3 regions of the Cobetia sp. SIMBA_158 genome follow, and region 1 is predicted to be linked to each of the others. Evidence: predicted binding sites of a transcription regulator. Region 1 holds the regulator's gene; each other region holds the start of a gene.
What was found. The regulator PhoB, encoded in region 1, activates phosphate uptake and scavenging genes when phosphate is short. The targets are predictions, from matches to a motif close to TGTCATANNNNTGTCANA.
Positions count from the first base shown of each region.

Region 2: a site for PhoB is predicted at 4,942-4,959, ahead of R2R70_RS16335 (CYTH domain-containing protein). Genes of this name have one in related genera too.
Region 3: a site for PhoB is predicted at 2,273-2,290, ahead of R2R70_RS11780 (putative 2-aminoethylphosphonate ABC transporter substrate-binding protein). Genes of this name have one in related genera too.

Region 1 covers NZ_JAWJYL010000005.1:264,911-272,654, forward strand. The annotation lists gene phoU (phosphate signaling complex protein PhoU) at 1-230, shown strand, start outside; gene cysZ (sulfate transporter CysZ) at 427-1,155, shown strand; gene phoR (phosphate regulon sensor histidine kinase PhoR) at 1,342-2,664, opposite strand; gene phoB (phosphate regulon transcriptional regulator PhoB) at 2,672-3,361, opposite strand; gene ubiA (4-hydroxybenzoate octaprenyltransferase) at 3,585-4,475, opposite strand; gene R2R70_RS10540 (chorismate--pyruvate lyase family protein) at 4,543-5,130, opposite strand; gene R2R70_RS10545 (NAD(P)/FAD-dependent oxidoreductase) at 5,440-6,639, shown strand; gene R2R70_RS10550 (HU family DNA-binding protein) at 6,890-7,165, shown strand; gene R2R70_RS10555 (hypothetical protein) at 7,339-7,695, shown strand.
Region 2 covers NZ_JAWJYL010000013.1:91,460-99,203, reverse strand. The annotation lists gene R2R70_RS16355 (sensor histidine kinase) at 1-104, opposite strand, end outside; gene argA (amino-acid N-acetyltransferase) at 1,193-2,503, opposite strand; gene R2R70_RS16345 (inorganic phosphate transporter) at 2,686-3,969, opposite strand; gene R2R70_RS16340 (TIGR00153 family protein) at 4,010-4,690, opposite strand; gene R2R70_RS16335 (CYTH domain-containing protein) at 5,166-6,176, shown strand; gene R2R70_RS16330 (ion transporter) at 6,327-7,382, shown strand; gene R2R70_RS16325 (L-threonylcarbamoyladenylate synthase) at 7,510-7,744, opposite strand, start outside.
Region 3 covers NZ_JAWJYL010000007.1:2,687-10,430, forward strand. The annotation lists gene R2R70_RS11760 (formylglycine-generating enzyme family protein) at 1-7, opposite strand, end outside; gene R2R70_RS11765 (PAAR domain-containing protein) at 1-235, shown strand, start outside; gene R2R70_RS11770 (putative quinol monooxygenase) at 533-1,165, shown strand; gene R2R70_RS11775 (UTRA domain-containing protein) at 1,501-2,214, shown strand; gene R2R70_RS11780 (putative 2-aminoethylphosphonate ABC transporter substrate-binding protein) at 2,360-3,406, shown strand; gene R2R70_RS11785 (putative 2-aminoethylphosphonate ABC transporter ATP-binding protein) at 3,469-4,692, shown strand; gene R2R70_RS11790 (putative 2-aminoethylphosphonate ABC transporter permease subunit) at 4,692-6,380, shown strand; gene R2R70_RS11795 (2-aminoethylphosphonate--pyruvate transaminase) at 6,430-7,569, shown strand; gene phnX (phosphonoacetaldehyde hydrolase) at 7,583-7,744, shown strand, end outside.

The DNA of each region.
Region 1 (7,744 bases):
CGGTGGATCTGGAATATCAGAGCGCGATGCGCTCGCTGATGACCTTCATGATGGAAGACGCGCGCCAGATCACGCCGGTGCTCAACGTGATGTGGATTCTGCGTGCGCTGGAGCGCATCGGTGACCACGCCGACAACCTGGCCGAGTACGTCATCTTCCTGGTCAAGGGCGTGGACGTGCGTCACACCGATACCCATGACCTGAAGCCGCAGGACCTGGACAAGAAGTGAGCTGACGCGCTTCTCTGCCCCTGTGTCGCCTCTTTCGCCCCGCACCTGCCCACCGGCAGGCCGCGGGGCGATTGCGTCGTGGGAGCGCGAGCGATGTCAGGCGGCCGACAGCTGCGCCGCGCAGGCGGGAGTGCTAGGGTGTGGCTCCGGTCAGCCCGCTGGCTGGCCGGTTCTTTTGAGATGACGAGGACGTCGCATGATTGATGCCGTATCGGCGCTGGTCCGCGGGACCCGCATGGTCTATACCCCCGGGCTGCGCCGCTTCGTATTCGTACCGCTGGCGATCAACCTGGTGCTCTACAGCATCACGCTGTGGGTATTGTTCAACCAGTTCGGTGGCTGGATCGATTACTGGATGCTCAAGGTACCGGCGTGGCTGGACTGGCTCAGCTGGTTGATCTGGCCGGTGCTGGTGGTGAGTCTGTTGCTGGTGGTGTTCTTCACCTTCAGCCTGGTGACCAACCTGATCGCCGCGCCCTTCTACGGCATTCTGGCCGAGAAGGTCGAGCACCGTCTGGATGGCACCCTGATCGATGATGATCGCGGCCTGATGAAGATCGGCGTCGACTCGCTGGGGCGTGAAATGGCCAAGCTGGGCTACTTCATCCCGCGCATGATCGCGCTGTTCATCATCGGCTTCATCCCGGGCCTGAACCTGCTCTCGCCGCTGTTGTGGGGGCTGTTCTCGGCCTGGAGCATGTCGATCCAGTACCTCGACTACCCGATGGACAACCATCAGGTCAGCTTCGGTGACATGAAGCAGCGCCTCAAGGCGCGCTGGTGGCCCTCACTGACCTTCGGCGCCGCGGTGTTCGTCATGACGCTGGTGCCGCTGGCCAATCTGCTGTTCATCCCGGGCGCCGTCGCCGGGGCGGTACTGATGTGGCAGAGCCACTACCGTCAGTTGCCGGCGCCGCGTCGTTGAGACAGCCTGTCGCAGAGCTGGCTTGTCGCTGAACTGACTCGTCGCTAGGTTGGCACGTCGCTGAAATAGCCGCAGTGTCGTCTGATTGACCAAACGAAACGCCCCGCAGTCGCCTCCTTTCGAGGTGGCTGCGGGGCGTTCTGCGTTGGGCTGGCGTCCGGGTCAGATCATCACGGAATCAGCCCATCACTGGGCTAGCGCACTGCTGGCCTGGGGAGCGCTTGCCTGACAGGCGCGCTCGTCGGGGAAGTGACAGCGGAAGCGCGCACCCTCGCCGGGGTGGCTGTCGATCTCCAGATGGCCCTGATGGCGAATCAGCACATGCTTGACGATGGCAAGCCCGAGGCCGGTGCCTCCCGTGGCGGTGCTGCGGCCCTTGTCGATGCGGTAGAAGCGCTCGGTCAGGCGCGGCAGGTGCACCGGGTCGATGCCATCCCCGTCATCTTCCACCTCGACCAGCAGGCCCTGGTCATCCGCCTTCCAGCGCAGGGTGATATGGCAGTCTTCGGGGGTGTAGCGCACCGCATTGAAGACCAGATTCGAGATCGCGCTGCGCAGTTCCTGCTCCTCACCGCGCAGTGACAGGCTGGCATCGGCTTCGATGGAGAAGGTGTGGCGCCCCTGGGACAGGCCTTCGGCGTCGTCGCGGATATGGCCGAGCAGGGCGCTCATGTCGATGCAGCGACCATTGTCGGACAGCTCGTCGGTTTCCAGGCGTGACAGGGTCAGCAGGTCCTCGACCAGGTGCTGCATGCGGTCGGTCTGGCTCTGCATCTGGCCCAGTCCACGCTGCCAGCGCGGTGGCAGGTCATCGGCGTAATCGGAGTAGGTCTCGAGATAGCCGGCCAGTACCGTCAGCGGCGTGCGCAGCTCATGGGAGACATTGGCCACGAAGTCGCGGCGCATCTCTTCCAGACGATAGAGGCGGGTGACGTCACGCAGCATGACCAGACGCTCGTTGTCACCGAACAGGGTGATGGAGATCTGCAGCGTCAGGTTGTCAGACAGCGGCGACTGGAGCGTCAGCGGCTCGCGGTAGGCCAGCCGATTGAAGTAGTCGATGAAGACGGGGTCACGCAGATAGTTGGTGATGTGCTGGCCGCGGTCGTGGCTGGCCTTGAGGCCGACCAGCTGCTCGGCAGCGCTGTTCCACCATTCCATGTCACCGTGGTTGTCCAGCATCACCAGGCCGTCGCGCATGGCCTCGGAGGATTCCTGGATACGGTTGAGGATGCTGCGCAGTCGCTCCTGAGCCTGACGCTGGCCCTTCTGGTAGCGGTAGAGACGATCGAGCAGGTCTCCCCAGACGCCATCGCCGGGCGGCGGCTCTTCATGGGGATTGGTGATCAGCCAGGTGTAGAGGCTCTTCAAGTGCTTGAGATGGACGAACAGATACAGCGAAAGACCCAGCGCCAGGCCCCAGCCCAGATGGCCCAGCAGGCCACCGATCAGGCCGAAGCCACCGGCAAGGTAGCCGAGGCGCCATAGCTCGTTGGTCCAATAGCGCATGAATCCCTCAGGCCTGAGCGCTGAAGCGGTAACCGGTGCCGCGGACGGTCTGGATCAGATGCTGATGGCCTGTGCCCAGCGCCTTGCGCAGGCGACGGATGTGCACGTCCACGGTGCGCTCCTCGACATAGACGTTGCCGCCCCATACCTGATCGAGCAGCTGACTGCGCGTGTAGGCACGCTCCTGATGCGTCATGAAGAACTGCAGCAGGCGATATTCGGTCGGGCCGACATCCAGCGAGTTGCCATGGGCGGTGACGCGGTGGCTGGCCGGGTCGAGCATCAGGCCCTCGACTTCCACCGCCTCCTCGACCCCCTTGGGAGTGGTGCGACGCAGCACGGCCTTGAGACGGGCGACCAGCTCGCGCGGCGAGAAGGGCTTGGTGATGTAGTCGTCGGCACCGGCTTCCAGGCCTTGAATCTTGTTGTCTTCCTCGCCCTTGGCGGTCAACAGGATGATCGGCAGCTCCGAGGTGGTCTCGTCACGCTTGAGACGCCGCGCGAGCTCCAGGCCACTGGTACCCGGCATCATCCAGTCCAGCAACAGCAGATCGGGCTTTTCATCGACGACGATGGCGTGGGCGTCCTGGGCATTGTCTGCCTCCAGCACGCGGTAATCCGCCATTTCGAGGGCAACGGCGATCATCTCGCGAATCGAGGATTCATCGTCGACAATCAGTACGGTCTTGGAGCTCATCGCTAGATCCCATGCAGCAGTCGGCGCACGCGCCAGAATGACAAGTCGATGACGATTACAACCCGCTTATATGACAACGAGATGACAACTGCCAGCATGGCAGCTTGCACGCAAGCCTGCCAGCCACCTTGGAGGCGCGGCAGGCAGGCATGAACCGTGGGCTGGGGAGCAACAGAGGGCAGGGGTCGCTTTAAATTAAATAATACTAATGTTTATGCAGGCGTCAGCTCATCGGCCAGGTCGCCAGGGCGATACCGGCGAAGATCAGCAGACCCGTCCAATGATTGTTGAGGAAGGCCTGGAAGCAGGGCGCACGCTCACGCTCCCGGATCAGACGTTGCTGCCAGACGAAGGTGACGGCGGCGGCGGCCAGCCCCAGCCAGTAGAAGATGCCTAGCACCAGCTGCAGGCCGATGCCGATCAACACCGCCAGCATGCCCAGCTGCAACAGACCGATCATCAGCTTGTCGGCACGCCCGAACAGCACGGCGGTGGACTTGATGCCCACCTTGAGGTCGTCGTTGCGATCGACCATCGCATAGGCGGTGTCGTAGGCCACCGTCCACATCAGATTGGCAGCGAACAGCCACCAGCCGTAGGTCGGTACCTCCTCCAGCGTCGCGGCGAAGGCCATCGGAATCGCCCAGCCGAAGGCGGCGCCCAGCACCACCTGGGGCAGATGATGGAAGCGCTTCATGAACGGATAGCTGGCCGCCAGCAGCACGGCGACGATCGACAGCAGCACCGTGGTCAGGTTGGTGAAGCACACCAGCACGAAGGCGGCCGCGACCAGCCCCCCGAACAGCGTCAGCGCCTCGCGCTCCGAGATGCGACCCGAGGTCAGCGGCCGGTCTCGCGTGCGCTCGACATGCTTGTCCCAATGGCGGTCGGCGTAGTCGTTGATGACGCAGCCGGCGGCGCGCATCAGATAGACCCCGGCGATGAAGATCAGCAGGGTCGTGCGCTCGGGAATGCCATCTGCCGCCAGCCACAGTGCCCACAGGGTCGGCCACATCAGCAGCCAGGTGCCGATGGGGCGGTCCAGCCGTGTCAGGGCGAGGTAGTCGGCCAGTCTGGAAGGACGCGAAGCGGCGGAAGTGGATGACGCGGTCATCGGGGCTCCTGGGCGGGTGGTAGTGGGCAAGGGAAGAGAGGGAAACGAGGCCAGTCGGGCGCAAGGCTCAGGCCAGCTGCAGCGCGTGCTGGAAGGCCGGTGTGAAGCCCTCCTGCACCAGCACCTTGAAGCGACCATGCGAGAACATCGAGCGGCGCATCCACAGGCTGGTGGTGCGGGCCAGCGGCCTGGGGCTCGAAAGCACCAGCGGGGCACGGCTGACATCGATGGCGCTGCGGGTCAGGTCGGGCTGGCGAAACAGCCAATGGCCCAGCGAGCGCTCACCCAGCGTCGAGAGGCGATGACCGTGGGTCAGGTCCAGCGCCGCCAGCGAGCGTGCGATCACCCATGGCGTATCGCCATGACAGAGCGCCACTTCGCGCCGCCAGACATGCCGGCGTGAGCCGATGCCCAGCAGGCGTGCCTCATCCAGCCGCGCGGGGCCGGTGTCCTGCAGCAGCAGGCGCACGCGCAGGCCCTGGATTGGCTGGCCATCGCGTTCATCCTGCTGCTGCATGGCGCTGGCAAGACGCTGGGTCAGCGAGTCCGTCGAGGAGAGCCACGCCCACCAGCCGGCCGGCATGACACCTTGCAGCGTGGCAGCCGGCTGCCAATGGCGGCGCACCGCCGCCGAAGCAGCGGGTGCGGCGCGCATGTGCGAAGGCCAGCGAGGCGCAGGCTGGCATAGAGTCTCGGTTGACGAATGAGGCGCCTCACAGGTGGAGGTCTGTGGCGTGAGCGCTGCGCGATGAGGCTCGCCTGCTGGGCATCGGACCACGGTGAATTCCCTGTCAGGATGACGAAATGGCGAGTCTAGCATGGCCGGGCGGCAAGGCCTCCCGCTCAGGCATGCCTGCACTGCTGGCGGGCTGGTATGCTGGGCGCATTCATCGGCGTTCATGACGGACGCTGCTGGCGCTCTTTCATCAGCGCTTCCCTCGGATCGATCTCAGGAGATGGTGCCATGCGCGACCCTCGCACCCTTGTCATCATTGGTACCGGCATGGCGGGCATTGGTCTGGCGCGCGCGCTGCGTGCGCGTGACAAGGACAGCCGGCTGATCCTCATCAGCCAGGACAGCGGCCACGATTACGCCAAGCCCATGCTGTCCACCGCCTTCGCCAAGAAGATGTCGGCCACCGATCTGTCGCGTCAGGCGCCGGTGGCGCTGGTGGACGAGCTGAATGCCGAGCTGCGTACCCATCAACGCGTCACTGCCATCGACGGTGATGCCCGCCAGCTATGGCTGGGCGAGGAGTGTCTGGCCTATGACGAGCTGGTGCTGGCACTCGGCGCCGCGCCGCGTCGTCCCTTCCCCGTCGCCGCGGAAGTGGCCTCACGCGTGCAGAGCATCAATGATCTCGACGACTATGCGGCCTTCTGCGCGACGCTGGCGAAGGCCCGCGAGCGTGGGGAAGACGGGCACGTGGTGATTGTCGGTGCCGGACTGGTCGGCTGTGAATACGCCAATGATCTGACGGCCGCCGGCCACCGCGTCACGCTGGTCGCGCCGGAGGAAACTCCGCTGGATGGGCTGCTGCCGCAAGCACTGGGGCAGCGTCTGGGCGCGGCGCTGGATGGGCTCGGTGTGACGCGTCGCCAGGGCGAGATGGTCGAGACCATCGCCGCCAGCTCGGGCGAGGAGGCCGAGCGTCAGGCCGCGCCGGTCGAGGTGCGCCTGCAGAGCGGTCGTCGCCTGACGGGCTCCGTGGTTCTGCTGGCCACCGGGCTGGCGCCGCGCATTCGTCTGGCGCAGGCCGCGGGCCTGAGCGCCGGCGGCGACGGCATCCGTGTCGACCGCCACCTGGCCACCTCCCAGCCGCATATCTGGGCGCTGGGCGATTGCGCCAGCGTCGAGGGCGTCAATGCCATGTATGTCCAGCCGCTGCAGATGGCCGCGCGCACCCTGGCGGCCAACCTGTGTGGTGAGCCGAGCGTACTCGACTGGAAGGCGTGGCCGGTGCTGGTCAAGACACCGGTCTTGCCGGTGGTGGCCTATCCGCCGCGTTCGGCCGTGGCGCGCTGGGAAATCACCGGTGAAGGCGATGACCTCGAAGCGCGTGCACTGGATATGAACGAACGCTTGATTGGATATGCGTTGACAGGCGCCGCCGTTCGCAGGAAAGTCGAGCTAGCGCGGCAGGCGCCGCCGTTGCTAGGCTAGGCGATGCCATGATCGATGGTCGTAAATCCCTTGCTGCCAGCGCGGTCAGGCACGATAGTGAATGCTCCGTCAGACATGCTGCTCAGCGAGCGTCGTCTGACAGGTTGCTGCCATCGACAGGTTTGATACGGCAAAGCTTGCCGGGAGCGGATTGCGTCGCCGCCATACGCCACCGCTAGCAAGTGCAAGAACAACAATGGAAACGGCGGCTTGGCCGCCCGTGCAGAATGCCAAACCAGGAGGGCTTTTCATGCGCAAGCCAGAACTCGCTGCGGCCATCGCCGAGCGTGCGGATCTATCCAAGGACAAGGCCAGTCAGGTACTGAACGTGATTCTCGACGAGATCACTCATACCGTGGCCAAAGGCAATGACGTCTCACTGATCGGTTTCGGGTCATTCACCGTGCGCCAGCGTGCGGCGCGTACCGGCAAGAATCCTCAGACAGGCAAGCCGCTGACCATTCCGGCCAGCAAGACCGTTGCCTTCAAACCCGGCAAGTCGTTGAAGGATGCAGTGACCAAGTAACCTCGGCTCGTGCTTCAGCGCAGACCCGGGGTGGCTGTCGCCATGGCTTTCAATCGTCGTCATCAAAAGCCCTGTCGGCTGTCATGCTGATGCCACCGGTTCCGCCCTGCGGGGCCGGTGGCATTTTCATATGGCCTGCGTGACCGACGCTTCGCGATTCAAGGAATGACACCATGAAGCTCAAGATATTGCTGTGGGTGCTGGGTCTGCTGCTCAAGCGGGCCTTCAAGCGCGACCCCGAATTTCGTGCCGAGCTGGAAAAGCGTCCGCTGGACTGGGGTGTCGCGACCGAAGACATGAGCATCGCGCGTCACTACCGCATGTCCCACGCGGGCGTCAGCACGGGCAGTGGCCTGCCGGTGGATACCGAGCTTGAGCTGCGCTTCGCCGATAGCGACAGTGCGGTGGCCTTTCTGCTCAAGCCCTCGCCGCGTGCCTTCCTGCAAGGCCTGATGGACCAGCGCGTGCGTCTGGTCGGCGATTCGGCCCAGCTCAACCGCTTGCAGTCATTGCTCAAGCGCATTCGCTGAATGATCCTGTGCCGTGCCTGCATGAACGAAAGACGCCCCGCTGAGAGAA
Region 2 (7,744 bases), on a different contig from region 1:
TGAAACATGAGCACGGCAATCGGCAGCATCACCACCAGAAATGCCATCAGAACCAGCTGCGGCAGCGAGCGGGGACGCCAGCGTCGTGACACTGTGGAGGCCATGGAAAGAACTCTATGCAAGAAAGGGGTGGTCATCATCGAATCACGTCTTCCTAGAATACCAGAGTTCACCAGCGTCCATCGCGGTTGCCAGTTCGTTAATAAATATGACTCTTATTCAAATCATTACGCCGCCACGAGACAAACCGCCCCATTGGCAACGTTTCGCATGAAATTGTTGGCCATTCAGCGCTAGACGCACAAAAAAAGAGGGCCGGCATAGCCGGCCCCAAGTACGCAGGGAACTGAAGGGTCAGTCATCACGTGGTGCCTCTGGTACCTGGAGACCAGAGGCACCACGTGATTGGCGGGTCTGACAGGTGGTCTGCCTGTCAGTCCCGGGAGAAAAGAACGTCACCTGGTGGTCGTTCCAGGTCAGTTGACGTTCACGCCGGACAGCGTCCGCGCTCCCTATCGGATGTGAAGCAGGGGGCAACACATCGCAATGTGGATGATCGAGTCGGATGGCTTGCCGACTTGCCCGCCTCGATCGTCAATTCGGGGATGACGGCAGCCAATCTCTCCGGCTACCGCATCGGTTTCGGGCATCCTTGCCCGGGCGTCCTTGCCCTCAAGATACTGTCCATGCCCACCAGGGGCCGTACCTGTCTCATCGCAACCTGAAGTCACACATCGCGTGGAGCAGACGCTTGGCCTGTCAGCGATCACGGAGCGCACAGGGTAGTGAGTACCGTCATCGCTGGAAGGCCAGAGAAAGGGCCGGTGATGCACCGCATATCTCTTGCTCACGGTACCTATTGCCAAAGGCGTGCCATAAACGCGAAAACTCATTACAAAACAATGACTTGAAAAGTAGATAACGGCGAAAGGCATGCCAATGTTGCCCGGGGCGGCACACAGAGTCGTGTTTTACTGGCCGATTCGTCGCGATTTGCCAACACATATACGGGGCATGCTATTTTTCCCTTCTGAATCAATATCTTGAAACGTCTCCTTTGCAAGACAATCCCGCAAGAGGTGGGGGAAAACTGCGACACCTACGCAAGAACACCCGCTGATCAGCCCTCATCGAGGGGGTCATCAGCGGGTGTTCTCTGGGCGATTCACACTGGCAGGCAAGTGAGGTGTGACTAGAGCGACTTGAGCAATACCTTGGAGTTACGCGCCGAGTTGTAGGCCTCGCGACGCATGGGCGGCAGGTCTTGCAGGCCGGCCGACACGAAACCGTGCTCGATGAACCAGTGGACGGTATGGGTCGTCAGCGCATACAGACGCTCGACGCCGGCGCGACGCGCGCGCAGCTCGATCTCGGCCAGCAGCTGCTCGCCGCGCTGTCCGCGGCGATAGTCATCATGCACAGCCACGCAGGCCAGCTCGCCCATGGCGGCGTCACGGCTGAGGTGCAGTGCCGCACACCCGATGACCATGCCATCGCGCTCCAGCACCACATAGTCGTCGATCTCGTGTTCGAGACGCTCCCGCGAGCGGGCCACCAGGATGCCACGCTGCTCCAGCGGCCCCAGCAGCGCCAGCAGGCCACCGACATCCTCGAGGCGCGCCTTGCGCAGCTGCTCATAGCCCTGACGCGTGATCATGGTGCCGATGCCGTCACGGGTGAACAGCTCGCCCAGCAGGGCGTCACGGTCGCGCCAGCTCAACAGGTGAGTGCGCCCGACGCCGCGCCGTGCGGCACCACAGGCAGCGGCCAGGTGGCGCGACAGCTCACTGTCGTCATCGCGGGGCGGCGCCATCAGCGCGGCTTCCTCCGGATTGAGCTGACGCAGCAGCTCGCCGTCTTCGCCGAACAGGCCCTCCCCTTCACCAAGCAGGATCAGCTTGTCAGCGGCCAGCGCCACGGCGGCGTGTTCGGCGACCTCAGCAGCGTCCAGATCGAACACCTCACCGGTGCTGGAATAGCCCAGCGGCGGCAGCACGACGATGGCCTGCTGCGAGAGCAGCCCCTGGATCGCCTCGCTGCGCACGCGGCGCACCTCGCCACCATGCAGGAAGTCGACGCCATGACGCACACCCAGCGGCTTGGCCATCACCAGATTGCCGGAGACGGCGGAGAGCTCCACACCATGCAGCGGCGTATTGGGTAGCCCCTGGGACAGACTCGCCTCAAGGCGCAGACGCAGCGTGGCGACCTGCTGCTCCAGATGGCCGAGAATCTCGCGCGTCACCACCCAGCGGCCCTGATGGCGATCCGCCTCGATACCGGCAGCCTGCAACGCCTCGGCCACCTGCGGGCGCACCCCGAACACCACCACCAGCTTCACGCCGAGGGTATGCAGCAACGCCAGATCCTGTATCAACTGCGTTCGTCGTGACGAGGACAGGGCATCGCCCTCGATCAGAATGACGAAGGTGCGGCCACGATGGGCATTGATATAGGGAGAGGAGTTGCGAAACCAGTCCGCGAAGGGGAAACGCGTGTTCAAGAGCCAGCTCCGGGCAGGAGAGAGGGAAAATGGCATGTCAGGCATGCCCATGAATCATCATATCAGCGCCGCAGCCTGCACGGCGAGCGGTGCCCCCTGACATCCATGTGTTAGATACAAGAAAGGCGACCCGAAGGTCGCCTTTCTCGTTTTACCCATTCAGCTCTGGATCATGCGGCGGCTTAGCCGAACATGCCCTTGAACATGAAGAAGAACAGGATCGACAGGATCGCGCCGGCCGGCAGAGTGATCAGCCAAGACATCACGATGGTGCCGATGACACGCAGGTTGAGCGCTGCCATGCCGCGTGCCAGACCTACCCCCAGCACCGCACCGACGAGGGTGTGGGTGGTGGAGATCGGCAGGCCGGTGCCGGAGGCCAGCACGACAGTCGAGGCGGCGGCCAGCGTGGCCGCGAAGCCGCGTGACGGCGTCAGCTCGGTGATGCCGGTGCCGACGGTGGCGATGACGCGACGACCATAGGTGACCAGGCCGAAGACGATACCGCCGCCACCCAGTACGAGGACCCACCACGGCATGCTCGCCTTGGCGCCGATCTGACCGGCAGAGTCGACGACGCTGATGATGGCCGCCAACGGACCGACCGCATTGGCCACGTCGTTGGAGCCGTGGGCGAAGGCCATCGCACAGGCGGTGAACATCATCAGCAGGCCGAAGACCTTCTCGACGCCGCTGAAGTCGAAGTCGTCACCGGTGGCGCGATTCTTCTCCTTGAGGCGTGAACGCGCGACCTTGCGCTCCATCAGCACGCCGATACCCATCACGATGGCGCCGATGACGACGGCCAGCAGCAGGCTGGATTCGAAGCTCAGGTGCAGGCCGACATGCTTGAGGCCCTTGACCATGGTCACCATCGAGATGATGAAGCCGACCAGGAACATGTACATCGGCACGTAGCGCTTGGCGGCCGCGAACGGGTCTTCGTTGTCGAAGATCAGCGTCTGCACGGACTTGAACAGCACGAAGGCGATGGAGCCCGCCAGCAGCGGCGAGACCAGCCAGGAGGCCGCGATCTGACCGACCTTGGACCATTCGACGGCATCCACGCCCAGACCCGCAGCGGAGAAGCCGACGATGGCGCCGACGATGGAGTGGGTGGTCGAGACCGGCCAGCCCTTCATGGAAGCGATCAGCAGCCAGATACCGGCGGCCAGCAGCGAGGCCAGCATGCCGTAGACCAGATATTGCGGATTCTCGATCAGCAGTGACGGGTCGATGATGCCCTTGCGGATGGTGTCAGTCACCTCACCACCGGCAAGCCAGGCACCGAGGAATTCGAAGATCACGGCGATGATGATCGCCTGCTTGATGGTGATCGCCTTGGAACCTACCGAGGTTCCCATGGCATTGGCGACGTCATTCGCACCCACACCCCATGCCATGAAGAAACCGAACAGACAGGCAAGAATGACGAGCACATCGCCGTATTGAGCAATGATGGACATAGAAGACTCTTGGACAGATGGCAGGACGTCCTGATGGCGCTCAGCGCGCCATCAGGATCTGCAGTCGGGTACCGACCTTTTCCGCTTGGTCAGCCACATCGCCGACCCAATCGATGATCTTGTAGAGGAAGATCACATCGACGGGCGGGAGACTGGCTTCCAGCGAGAACAGGGTCTGGCGGATGGCGATCTGCTGTTCGTCGGACTGCTTCTCGAGCTCATGCAGCTCGTTGATCAGCTTGTCGACCAGCTCGCTCATGTTGCGCCCGAAACCGGACTCGACGAGGTCTTCCAGTTCACCCAACGCACGACGCGCCTGGCAGACCGATTCGACCGCAGTCTTGAGATACTCACGCATGGCGGGCACCAGTGCGGTGGGTATCTGCATATGACGACCCAGCATGATCCCGGCGATGTCCTTGGTGACATTCGCGATGGAATCCTGGACATGGATCAGCTCGAGAAGGTCGGAGCGCGAGACCGGCAGGAACAGCGAGTTGGGCAGGTTGAGACGCAGCTGCGTCTTCAACTCGTCCGCTTCACGCTCCAGACCACTGATGGTCTTGCGAATGCTGGCTGCCTGCTCCCAATCACCCTGCTCGCAGGCGTCGAAGAAGGTCAGCAAGTGCTGGGCGCACTCGTCGGTCTTGATGATGTGGGTGTGCAGCGCCTTGAAAGGCGAGCGCCCGAACATCGAAGAGAAAGGGTTGGTCGTTACCATAGTGGCCGTCGGCGTTAAGGATTGACGCGCGGAGTGTAGCAAAGCCTTTGTGACGATCACATAACTTTCATCGTAACGTCATGATACCGCCATGCTGTTGTCATTTACGCAACAACAGCGGCAGTTCGGGGGAACACGAAGGATTCCAGAAGAGAGATTGTCATGTAGCGGCAGGACCCGTGGTCGCTGGCTTTATCCACTGTTCGTAATATAACCAAGGACGTGACGACAGGCAATTGCTGTCACTTCAATGTCATCATGCTGTCATATAAGTGTGATTCCGCCGACAGACCGATATCCCGCATGCCCTTCCGCCCTCCCCGTGCTTGCCTTGCCGCGGGCCAGGCGCGAGCATGAGACACACGGGCCTTCATCACCATGCACCACGCATACCGAAGGCTCTGCGGTCCTGGCGCCGCTGTCACCCTCATCCGTCAGCATCTGTCTTCTTTCATCTGTACAGGGAGTGCCCATCATGGCGCAGGAAATCGAACTCAAACTGGCACTGTCTCAACCCGTCATTGATCGCGATGCCATTCTGGAGACACTGACGAGCATTGCAGAACTGGCAACGGTCGCCCCCAGGCGGCGCTGGCTGGCCAACACCTACTTCGACACCCCCGAGCATGCGCTGGAGCGCGCGCGCATGGCGCTGCGTCTGCGCCAGAGCGGTGAGGATGCCGACAGCACGGGCGCCCTGCGCCAGACGCTCAAGACCAGCGGCGAGAGCCATGGCGGACTGCATTCACGCGGCGAATGGGAGTGGGAGCTGCCCGAGGGCCAGACCGGTCTCGACCTCGACGGCCTGCGTGACCTGCCGCCCCTGCAGGCGCTGGAAGACGGTGCCCGCGAACAGCTGCTGAGTGCACTCGCACCCAGCTTCAGCACCGATTTCGAGCGTCATGCCTGGCAGATCGACGTCAAGGCGACACGCAGTGACGAGAATGTGAGCGACGAGCAGGTCACCGTCGGCGTCGAGATGGCGCTGGACCTGGGCGCGGTGAAGGCCAGTGGTCGCGAAGTGGCCATCCAGGAGATCGAGCTCGAGCTGACCGGCGGCGAAGCACTCGCCCCCGAGGTGAGAGAAGGCGTGCTCTGGCAGCTGGCGGATTCACTGGCCAGCCGCCTGGCACTGCGCCCGGCAGATGCCAGCAAGGCCAAGCGCGGCGCGGCGCTGCGGGATGGCGAATGGCATGAGAAGACGCTGGATACCGCTGACCCGAGCGCGCTGCTGTCCGCCGCCATCGATGCACTCGATGCCCACGCCGACCGCCAGGCGAAAGATGACCTCAAGTGGCACGCGCATGCGCTGGCTGCCCTGTCGGCCCTCGCATCACGACTGGCCGCCTGCCAGCATCCCGGCCATATCCATGCGGTGGCGCTGGTCGAGGCGCTGGAAAGCAGCGACGGCGACGCCTCACAGGACTGGGCGACTCGCGACTTCGGCCAGCACAGCCTGTCACTGCTCGCGACGCTGCGCGGCTGAATCTCAGCACGACACTGACTGCCCAGCCGCCAGGCGCTAGACCACTGGCTGATGGACAACAGCCGGGCAGTCACTGAAGGTCACACACTGAGCCCCCCCGATACGCCCTGACATTCATCCGGCGTCGTCACGCCCGTCAAGGAAGCCTGCATGCCTGAACGCCAGGGCCCTGCCAATGAATATGGCAGCACACCGCAAAGCCCCCCAGCGACACCCTCGCACCCCAGCGACTACGAGCCCGCGACGGGCCGCCTGCGCGCGCGGCTGTTCCACTGGATCTTCGAATCCGATACCAAGGCGGCCAAGGCCTTCGATATCGGCCTGATCCTGATGATCTTCGCCAGTGTCGCCGTGGTGATGCTCGACAGCGTGCCCTCGCTGAATGCGCAATACGGCGAGCTGTTCCGCATCATGGAGTGGGGCTTCACGATCATCTTCACGCTGGAATACGCCGTCCGCCTCTACTGCCTGAAGCATCCCGGCACCTGGGCCAAGGGCTTCTACGGCGTGCTCGACCTGCTGTCGATTGCCCCAACCTGGCTGTCGCTGCTGATACCGGGCGCCCAGGCCCTACTGGTGGTGCGCGTACTGCGTGTGCTGCGCCTGTTCCGCGTGTTGCGCCTGATGGCCTTCGTCGGCGAGGGCCGCATGCTGGTCGAGGCCATGACGCGCAGCCGGCGCAAGATCCTGCTGTTCTTCATCACCGTGCTCAGCATCGTCACGGTGTTCGGCGCCCTGATCTATCTGATCGAGCCACCCGAGGCCGGCTTCACCTCCATCCCCAAGGCGCTCTACTGGGGCGTGGTGACGCTGACGACGGTGGGCTATGGCGACATCGCGCCCATCACGCCGCTGGGGCAGTTCATCTCGGCGCTGATGATGATTCTCGGCTACTCGATTCTCGCCGTGCCCACCGGGGTGTTCTCGGCTGAGGTCCTCAACGGCCTGCGCATGCAGCAGACCAGCGACGAAGCCTGCCCGGGCTGTGGTCGTGAAGGCCATGATCGCAACGCCAAGTACTGCAAGTTCTGCGGTACCTGGCTGGACGAGGACACCCGCGACCCGCGCGAGCCGGAACCGGAACCGGAGCCTGAGCCGGAACCTGAGACAGAGCCGGATCCCGAATCTGCGCCTGACGCAGAGACGCCATCGGGGGATGAGACCGCCTCCCCAGGCGACGACTCTCCCGATCGCGACCGCAGCTGACGAAGCCGAGAGTCGCTCAGCACACGACAACGCCTCAGAAATGACAACGCCCCCGCGACCGCAAGGTCCGGGGGCGTCTTCGTATGCCAAGGCGATGTCAGCGCCGTGAAGCGCTACGCTGTCGCGATCACTCGACGAAGCTCGAGATATCGCCACGCCCTTCGCGCACGATCACCGGCGGCAGCTCGCGCAGGTCTACCACACTGGTGGTCTCGAAGCTGCAGGCGCCACCATCGATGACCAGATCCAGCGCGTGTCCGAAGCGCTCGCGAATCTCTTCGGCGTCCGTCATCGGCAACTCCTCGCCCGGCGGAATCAGCGTCACGCTCATCAGCGGTTCGCGATGGGTTTCCAGCAGGGCG
Region 3 (7,744 bases), on a different contig from region 1:
ATTTCATGAATGTCCCTATAAAACTGTCGCATCCGTATTCTGCGGCTGGCCGCTTGGCGATGCAGCTTCGTTACAAATATGTCTTCAAAACAACCCTGAGTTTGACACATACAGTATCATCTTGGGTAATCCCACCATCAGCTTGAATGGCAAGCCGGTGGCGTTTCACGGCTGCCATACGGCATGTGGGGCGGCGCTGATCTCTGCGGCAAGTGGCAAGCACGGCCTGGGATGAGAGTGTGAGCTCGTCTAGGAGATATCTGTATTCGATGATCCCGTAGCCTTGGCTGCGGGATTTTTCGTTCTGGATCTGCGTTAGCGCCGCAGTCTCATGTTTCAAGCGCCGCATTGCTGTGGAGGGGGCTGCATTCACGTTCAAGGTTTCATTGAAAGTCTTTCTCCGCGCCGCGGGTTTTTCAGCTAGGCAGCGAAAGATAGTGTCAGTCACTTCCCGAGACAGAGCTGCTGCCACGTGACGCAGCAGATCTTGCCGTTGGGCCGATGACAACCACTGACTAAAAGGGGCATCTCCATGCTCACCTTGATCGTGAAATTTGACGTCAAGCCCGAACAACTCGATACCTTCAAGCAGGCCTTGGCTGACAACAAGCTGGGCTCAGCGGCTGAACCGGGGATGCTGGAAATGCGTTTCTTCGCGGCCAAGGATTCTCCCACCACCATCTTCGCCTACGAGCGCTGGGCAAGCACCGAAGCGCATCAGGCACATGTGAACCAGCCCTACGCGCAAGCCTTGCTGAAACTGGCTGACACGGCGTTGGCATCGCCATTCGAGGTGATGCCCTTGAACGATACTGACCCGGCGCCATTGCAGGAGGCGAACCCCAGGCACGTGCAGCCGGAAGATGAGGTATTCAGTATCTTCTTCATCTTCAAGATCAAGGAAGAATATCGCGCTCGGTTACTGCAGCAATTCACCACGCATGTGGCGAAGACGCGCAGTGAGGAGCCGGGCAATCTCGTGTTTGATCTGTATACCATCGACGGGCAGGACGACACGCTGGTGATATACGAGCATTGGCGCACGGAATCAGACCTGTGGGACATTCACTTCCAGCAGCCCTATGCCATCGAGACAGGCAAGCTGTTGGAGCAGGCCATGGTCGGGGACATGAAGCAGTACCTGAATATCGTCAGCGAGTTCTGAGTTATCCCGCCGGTCATTCGTTTCCTGCTTGCCCATTCGATGCGCAGCCCTTAGAGGCTGCGCATTGTGCGTTCACCTCCCTTTGAATATCAGCGTGTCATCCCACCGCCATCCACGCCTGTGAGCTCAACCAGGCGGCTGTCATGAAATCCTGCAGCGCCACCGGCACATAAGCTGGCAGGTCAGTGCGAGTCACGCAGATGTGATAGTTTCTGGAGCGTCCAGCCGTTTGGCGGCGCAGAGCCCCGGGCATTTTCTTCGCCGGCGGGGCAAGCGGCGCCGTGTTATTACCCGGTAGTGGCAACCCTCTTCATCTTTTGTCAGGACTCCCCGTCATGAGTGATGCGTATTACCTCCACCTTACCGATCGCCTGCGCGAACAGCTGAAGGACCCTGATGCCTTTGAAGAAGGGCGATTGCCTTCTGAACGAGTGCTGGCCGAGCGCTTCGATACCACGCGCGTGACGTTGCGTCAGGCGTTGGGGCAGCTGGAGGGGGAAGGGCGCATTCATCGCAGCAATCGGCGTGGGTGGTTCGTGTCGCCGCCGCGGCTGGATTACGACCCCACGCGTGACTCGGGCTTCAATGACTATGTGACGGCGCAGGGGCGGCGCCCACGGACGGAAGTGCTGCTGACCGATGTTCAGGCCCACCCACCGGCTGCGCAAGCGCTTGGCCTGGCGGCCCAGACACCGCTCTATCATATTCGCCGCCGGCGTTTCGTGGATGAGCGCGCCGTGCTCAGCGAGTCGATGTGGGTGGTGCCAGAGCGCGCGCCGGGACTGCTCGAGGAGGGCCAGTTCGGGGTGTCACTGTGGGCGGAGCTGCGCGGGCGCTACGGCTTGACGCTGGCCCATCGTGAGCTGCGCTTCTACTCCGAGTCGCTGGGGGAGCAGGCCGCCCGGGAGCTGGGGGTCGCCATGGGCAGCCCCGGTCTGACCGTACGTCGCGCTACCTTCGATGAGCAGCATCGTCCCATCGGCTATGACGAAGAGCGCTGGCTGCACAATGCGCTGTGCATCACCGTCACGCTCAAGAACAAGCCCTGAAACCGCGCTGCAGGGACACTATATGAGGTAACGCTGTTTCACTGGGCCTTCAACTGACTGTCACGAGGGTGTCATTCGGCCCGCTCATACTCTTGGTATATACCAGATGGCGAGAGCCATTCATTCCAAGCGTTGGAGAGTCCCGATGTCCTTCTTGACCCGTTCCTTCCTCACCCGTTCCTTGCTGGCCAGTGCCGTTGGTCTGGTTGTTTCCCTCAATGCCCAGGCGGCCACCGAGCTCACCGTCTATACCGCGGTGGAGTCCGATGATCTGCAGAAATATGCCGAACGCTTCCAGCAGGCGCACCCGGATATCGACATCAAATGGGTGCGCGACTCCACGGGCGTGATCACCGCACGATTGCTTGCCGAGAAGGACAACCCGCAGGCGGATGTGGTGTGGGGCCTGGCCGCGACCAGCCTGCTGGTGCTCGAGAAGGAGGGCATGCTGTCGCGTTATGCCCCCAAGGGAGTCGAGGCGCTGGATACCAAGTTCGTCGACCCCGCCTACCGTGATGGCCAGGACCCGTCCTGGGTCGGGATGGACGCCTGGGTCGCCTCGCTCTGCTACAACACCGTCGAAGGTGAGCGACTGGGAGTGCCCAAGCCGACGTCCTGGGAAGACCTCACGCGTCCCGAGTTCAAGGGCCACGTGTTCATGCCCAACCCGAGTTCTTCCGGTACCGGCTATCTGGATGTCGCCAGCTGGTTGCAGCTGTGGGGTGACGACGGCGGCTGGGATTACATGGACCGCCTGCACGACAACATTGCCCGCTACACCCACTCAGGCTCAGCGCCCTGCAACCTGGCCGGTTCCGGCGAGGCCGTGGTTGGTGTGTCCTTCGCCTTCCGAGGCGCGCGCCTCAAGGCACAGGGCGCACCGGTGGATCTGGTCTTCCCCGAGGAAGGGCTGGGCTGGGACATGGAAGCCGCGGCGATCATGAAGGGCACCGACAAGCGTGAAGCGGCGCAGACACTGATGGATTGGGCAGTGTCCAAGCCGGCCAATGAACTCTACAACGAAGGCTATGCGGTCGTGGCCTATCCGGGGGTGGCCAAGCCGATCGAGCATTATCCGGCCAATATCACCGAGATGATGATCGAGGCTGACTTTGCCAAGGCGGCCAACCAGCGGGATGCAGTGCTCGCCGAATGGCAGCGCCGTTACGACGGCAAGTCCGACAGTCAGTAAGTCACGCCCAGCCACCTTCGTCATTGCCCCGGCGCCTTGCGCCGGGGTCGGGAGTTTCTCGCATGTCTCTTGTGACCGCACCCCCGCGTCATCACGCCTCGCGTCAAGCGCCGCCATCGACTGCCGGCGCCTCGCCTCGCGCGGTATCCGCCCCTGCAGCCCGGGCGCCTGCGCGTGACGCAGCGCCTCAGGCACTCACCACGCGTTCTGCGTCGTCAGACAGCATTCACCTCAAGATCAGCGGCCTCACCAAGCGCTATGGCCAGTTCACGGCCCTGAGCGAGATCGACCTCGCGATCCGCGAAGGCGAATTCGTGTGCTTCCTCGGCCCCTCCGGCTGTGGCAAGACCACCTTGCTGCGCGCCATCGCCGGGCTTGCGCCGCAGAGCGAAGGCACCATCCACCAGCGCGGCCAGGACATCTCACGGCTGCCGCCGCAGGCGCGCGACTTCGGCATCGTCTTCCAGTCCTATGCGCTGTTCCCCAATCTCACCGTGTTCGACAACGTGGCCTATGGGCTGCGCAATCGGCGCGATGCGCGTGACGCGATGCGCCGCCGCGTGACGGAGCTGCTCACCCTGGTGGACCTGGCCGGCAGTGAAGGCAAGTATCCGGCGGCCCTGTCCGGGGGCCAGCAGCAACGCGTGGCACTGGCGCGGGCGCTTGCGACCGAGCCGGGGCTGCTGTTGCTCGATGAGCCGCTTTCAGCACTGGATGCGCGCGTACGCCTGCATCTGCGCAGTCAGATCAAGGCACTGCAGGCACGGCTGGGCGTCACCACCATCATGGTGACCCACGACCAGGAAGAGGCCCTGGCCATGGCGGACCGCATCGTGGTGATGAACCATGGTGTGATCGAGCAGATCGGCACCCCCGCCGAGATCTATCGTCAGCCGGCGAGCGCCTTCGTGGCCGAATTCATCGGCAGCATGAACTTCCTGCAATGCTGTCCCGAGAACGCCAGTACTCTGCGTCTGGGTCAGCAGCGTCTGGAATGCGCGGCGCATGATCTTGAGGGGCTGGATCAGGCGCGTCTGGCCATTCGCCCGGAAGCCGTCTCGCTGTGCGCAGTGGGTGAGGGGCTGCCGGCGCAGGTGGAGCACGTCGAGTTTCTCGGCGCCTTCCTGCGTATCACTCTGACGCTTGAGGGCTGTGGGCAGACACTGTCGGCGGATGTGGCGCTCAAGGACAGCGAGTCACTGGGCGTGCGGGTCGGCGCCCGGGTGGGTGTGCGTCTGCCGTCCGAGGCGATCCGCCTGTATCCGCTGGTGGAGGCGCAGGCATGATGGCGCGCGCATTGCCCTTGTCGGGTCGGCTGTCAGGCGAGTCCGGCTTGCGTCTGTTGATGTTGCTGCTGGCCCTGGCATTGCTGGTCATCGGCCTGCTGTTGCCGCTGGCCACCATGCTGATCAAGAGCGTGCAGGACCGCAGCGGCGACTTCGTCGGCCTGGCCAACTTCGCGCGCTATGTGCAGACGCCGGCGCTGGTCGGCTCGATCATCAATTCCGTCAGCATCGCGTTGATCAGTACCCTGACGGTGGTGAGTCTGGCGTTCCTGTGCGCGTACGGCATCACCCGCACCTGCATGCCGGGCAAGCGCGTCTTCCGCATGCTGTCCATCCTGCCGCTACTGGCACCGTCACTGCTGCCAGCCATCAGTCTGGTGTATCTGTTCGGCAATCAGGGCTGGTTCAAGGATGTGCTGCTGGGGGAGAGCATCTACGGCCCCATCGGCATCGTGATGGGCATGACCTTCTGGATCTTCCCGCATGCGCTGATGATCATGATGACAGCGCTCAGCAACAGCGATGCCCGTCTCTATGAAGCCGCGGATGCGCTGGGAACGCCCAAATGGCGCAGCTTTCTGACCATCACCTTGCCGGGGGCGCGCTACGGCATCATCTCCTGTGCCTTCGTGGCCTTCACGCTGGCGATCACCGATTTCGGCGTGCCGAAGATCATCGGCGGGCAGTTCAGTGTGCTGGCCACCGATGTCTATCGTCAGGTGGTGGGGCAGCAGAACTTCCAGATGGGCGCGGTGGTCAGCGTCATCCTGCTGTTGCCGGCCTTGCTGTCCTTCGCGGTGGACCGCTGGATCCAGCGCCGTCAGGTCGCGCAGCTCTCGGCGCGCGCCGTGCCCTGGCAGCCGACGCCAAGCCCGCTGCGCGACTGGGTCTTCGCGCTGCTCTGCTACGGCGTGGCCGCCGCGATTCTGGCCGTGATCGGCACCGCCATCTATGCCTCGCTCGTGCAGTTCTGGCCCTACAACCTGAGCCTGACCCTGGATCACTACGCCTTCAAGGCGCTGGCGGGCGGTGGCTGGGACGCGTGGCTCAACTCGCTGACGCTGGCCTTCTGGGTCACCTTGATCGGCACGCTGGTCATCTTCTTCAACGCCTGGCTGACCGAGAAGAGTCAGGGCTATCGCCCGCTGCGCCAAGGGCTGCACTTCATGGCGATGATGCCGATGGCCGTGCCGGGTATGGTGCTGGGTCTGTCCTACATCTTCTACTTCAACCAGGCCGACAACCCGCTGAACTGGATCTACGGCACCTTCGCGATTCTGGTGCTCAACACCCTGGTGCATTTCTATACCGTCTGCCACCTGACCTCGGTGACCGCGCTCAAGCAGCTCGATGGAGAATTCGAGGCGGTCGGTGCCTCACTCAAGGTGCCGTTCTGGAAGACCTTCTGCCGCATCACCTTGCCGGTGTCCCTGCCGTCAGTGCTGGATATCTCGGCCTATCTGTTTATGAACGCGATGACGACCGTCTCGGCGGTGGTATTTCTCTACAACAGCGATACCCGACTGGCCTCCATCGCGGTGATGCATCTCGACGAAGCCGGCCACTTCGCCAGCGCGGCCGCCATGGCAGTGCTGATCTTCTTCACCTGTCTGGGCGTCAAGCTGCTGCATGCGGTGGTCAGTCATCTGCTGTTGACCCGTGCTCAACGCTGGCGACAGGCGACCTGATTACGCTGTTGGCCGTCTTTTTTTTGTGCAAATTAACTGGTATATACCAATGAGTATTCAACATCCGTACCTGCTGACTCCCGGTCCCTTGACCACCAGTGAGAGCGTCAAGGCCGCCATGATGAAGGACTGGGGCTCCTGGGATCAGGACTTCAACACCAAGACCGCCGAGATCTGCCAGCAGTTGCTCCGTTGTGCCAATGCCAGTGAGCACCATGAGTGCGTGCCGATGCAGGGCAGCGGTACCTTCGCGGTCGAGGCGGCGCTGGGCAGTCTGATCGAGCCGACGAGTACGACGCTGGTGCTGGTCAATGGCGCCTATGGCAAGCGGCTGGTCAGTCTGCTGACTCGCATGGGACGCGACTGCGACGTGCTGGCGTGGGGCGATGCCGAGGCGCCGTGTGCCAAGGCCGTGGCCGACAGACTCGCGGCAAGGCCCGAGATCGGTCATGTCGCCATGATTCACTGCGAGACAAGCTCCGGGATGCTCAATCCGGTGGCGGACATCGCCGCGGTGGTGGCAGCACACGGTCGTGAGCTGATCCTCGATTCGATGAGTGGCTTCGGGGCGCTGGAGATCGATGCGCAACGTACTCCGTTTCTGGCGCTGATCTCCTCGGCCAACAAATGCTTCGAGGGGGTGCCGGGGTTCGGCTTCGTGATCGCCCGGCGCGATGCGCTGCAGGCGGCACAGGGGCGTAGCCACTCATTGTCGCTGGACCTGCACGATCAATGGCAGTACCTCAAGCGCACTGGGCAATGGCGTTATACCCCGCCGACTCACGTGGTGGCGGCGTTTCACCAGGCGCTGAAGGAACACGCCGAGGAGGGCGGCGTCGCGGGTCGCCACGCCCGGTATCACGCCAACATGCAGCGACTGGTGGCAGGCATGCGTCAGCGCGGCTTCACGACCCTGCTCGACGATGCCTGGCTGTCGCCGATCATCACCACCTTCCTGAGCCCGGCACACCCGGACTTCGACTTTTCACGTTTCTACGCCGAGCTCAAGGCACGTGGCTTCATCATCTACCCGGGCAAGCTCACCGACGTGGAGAGCTTCCGCATCGGCAGCATCGGGCAGCTGGATGTCCGCGTGATGGATCAACTTCTGGCCGCCGTGGATGACGCGCTGGCCACCCTGGGTGTCGACGATGCCCGCCCGTGCGCTGACGCTGTCGCACTCAACTGACTGGAGAACTGTCATGCAATATCACACCCCGGATCGTCTGCAGGCTGCCATCTTCGATTGGGCCGGCACCCTGGTGGATTTCGGCTCCTTCGCGCCGACCCAGATCTTCGTCGAGGCCTTCGCGGAAATCGGCGTGGCCATCAGTCTGGAAGAGGCGCGCGGCCCGATGGGCATG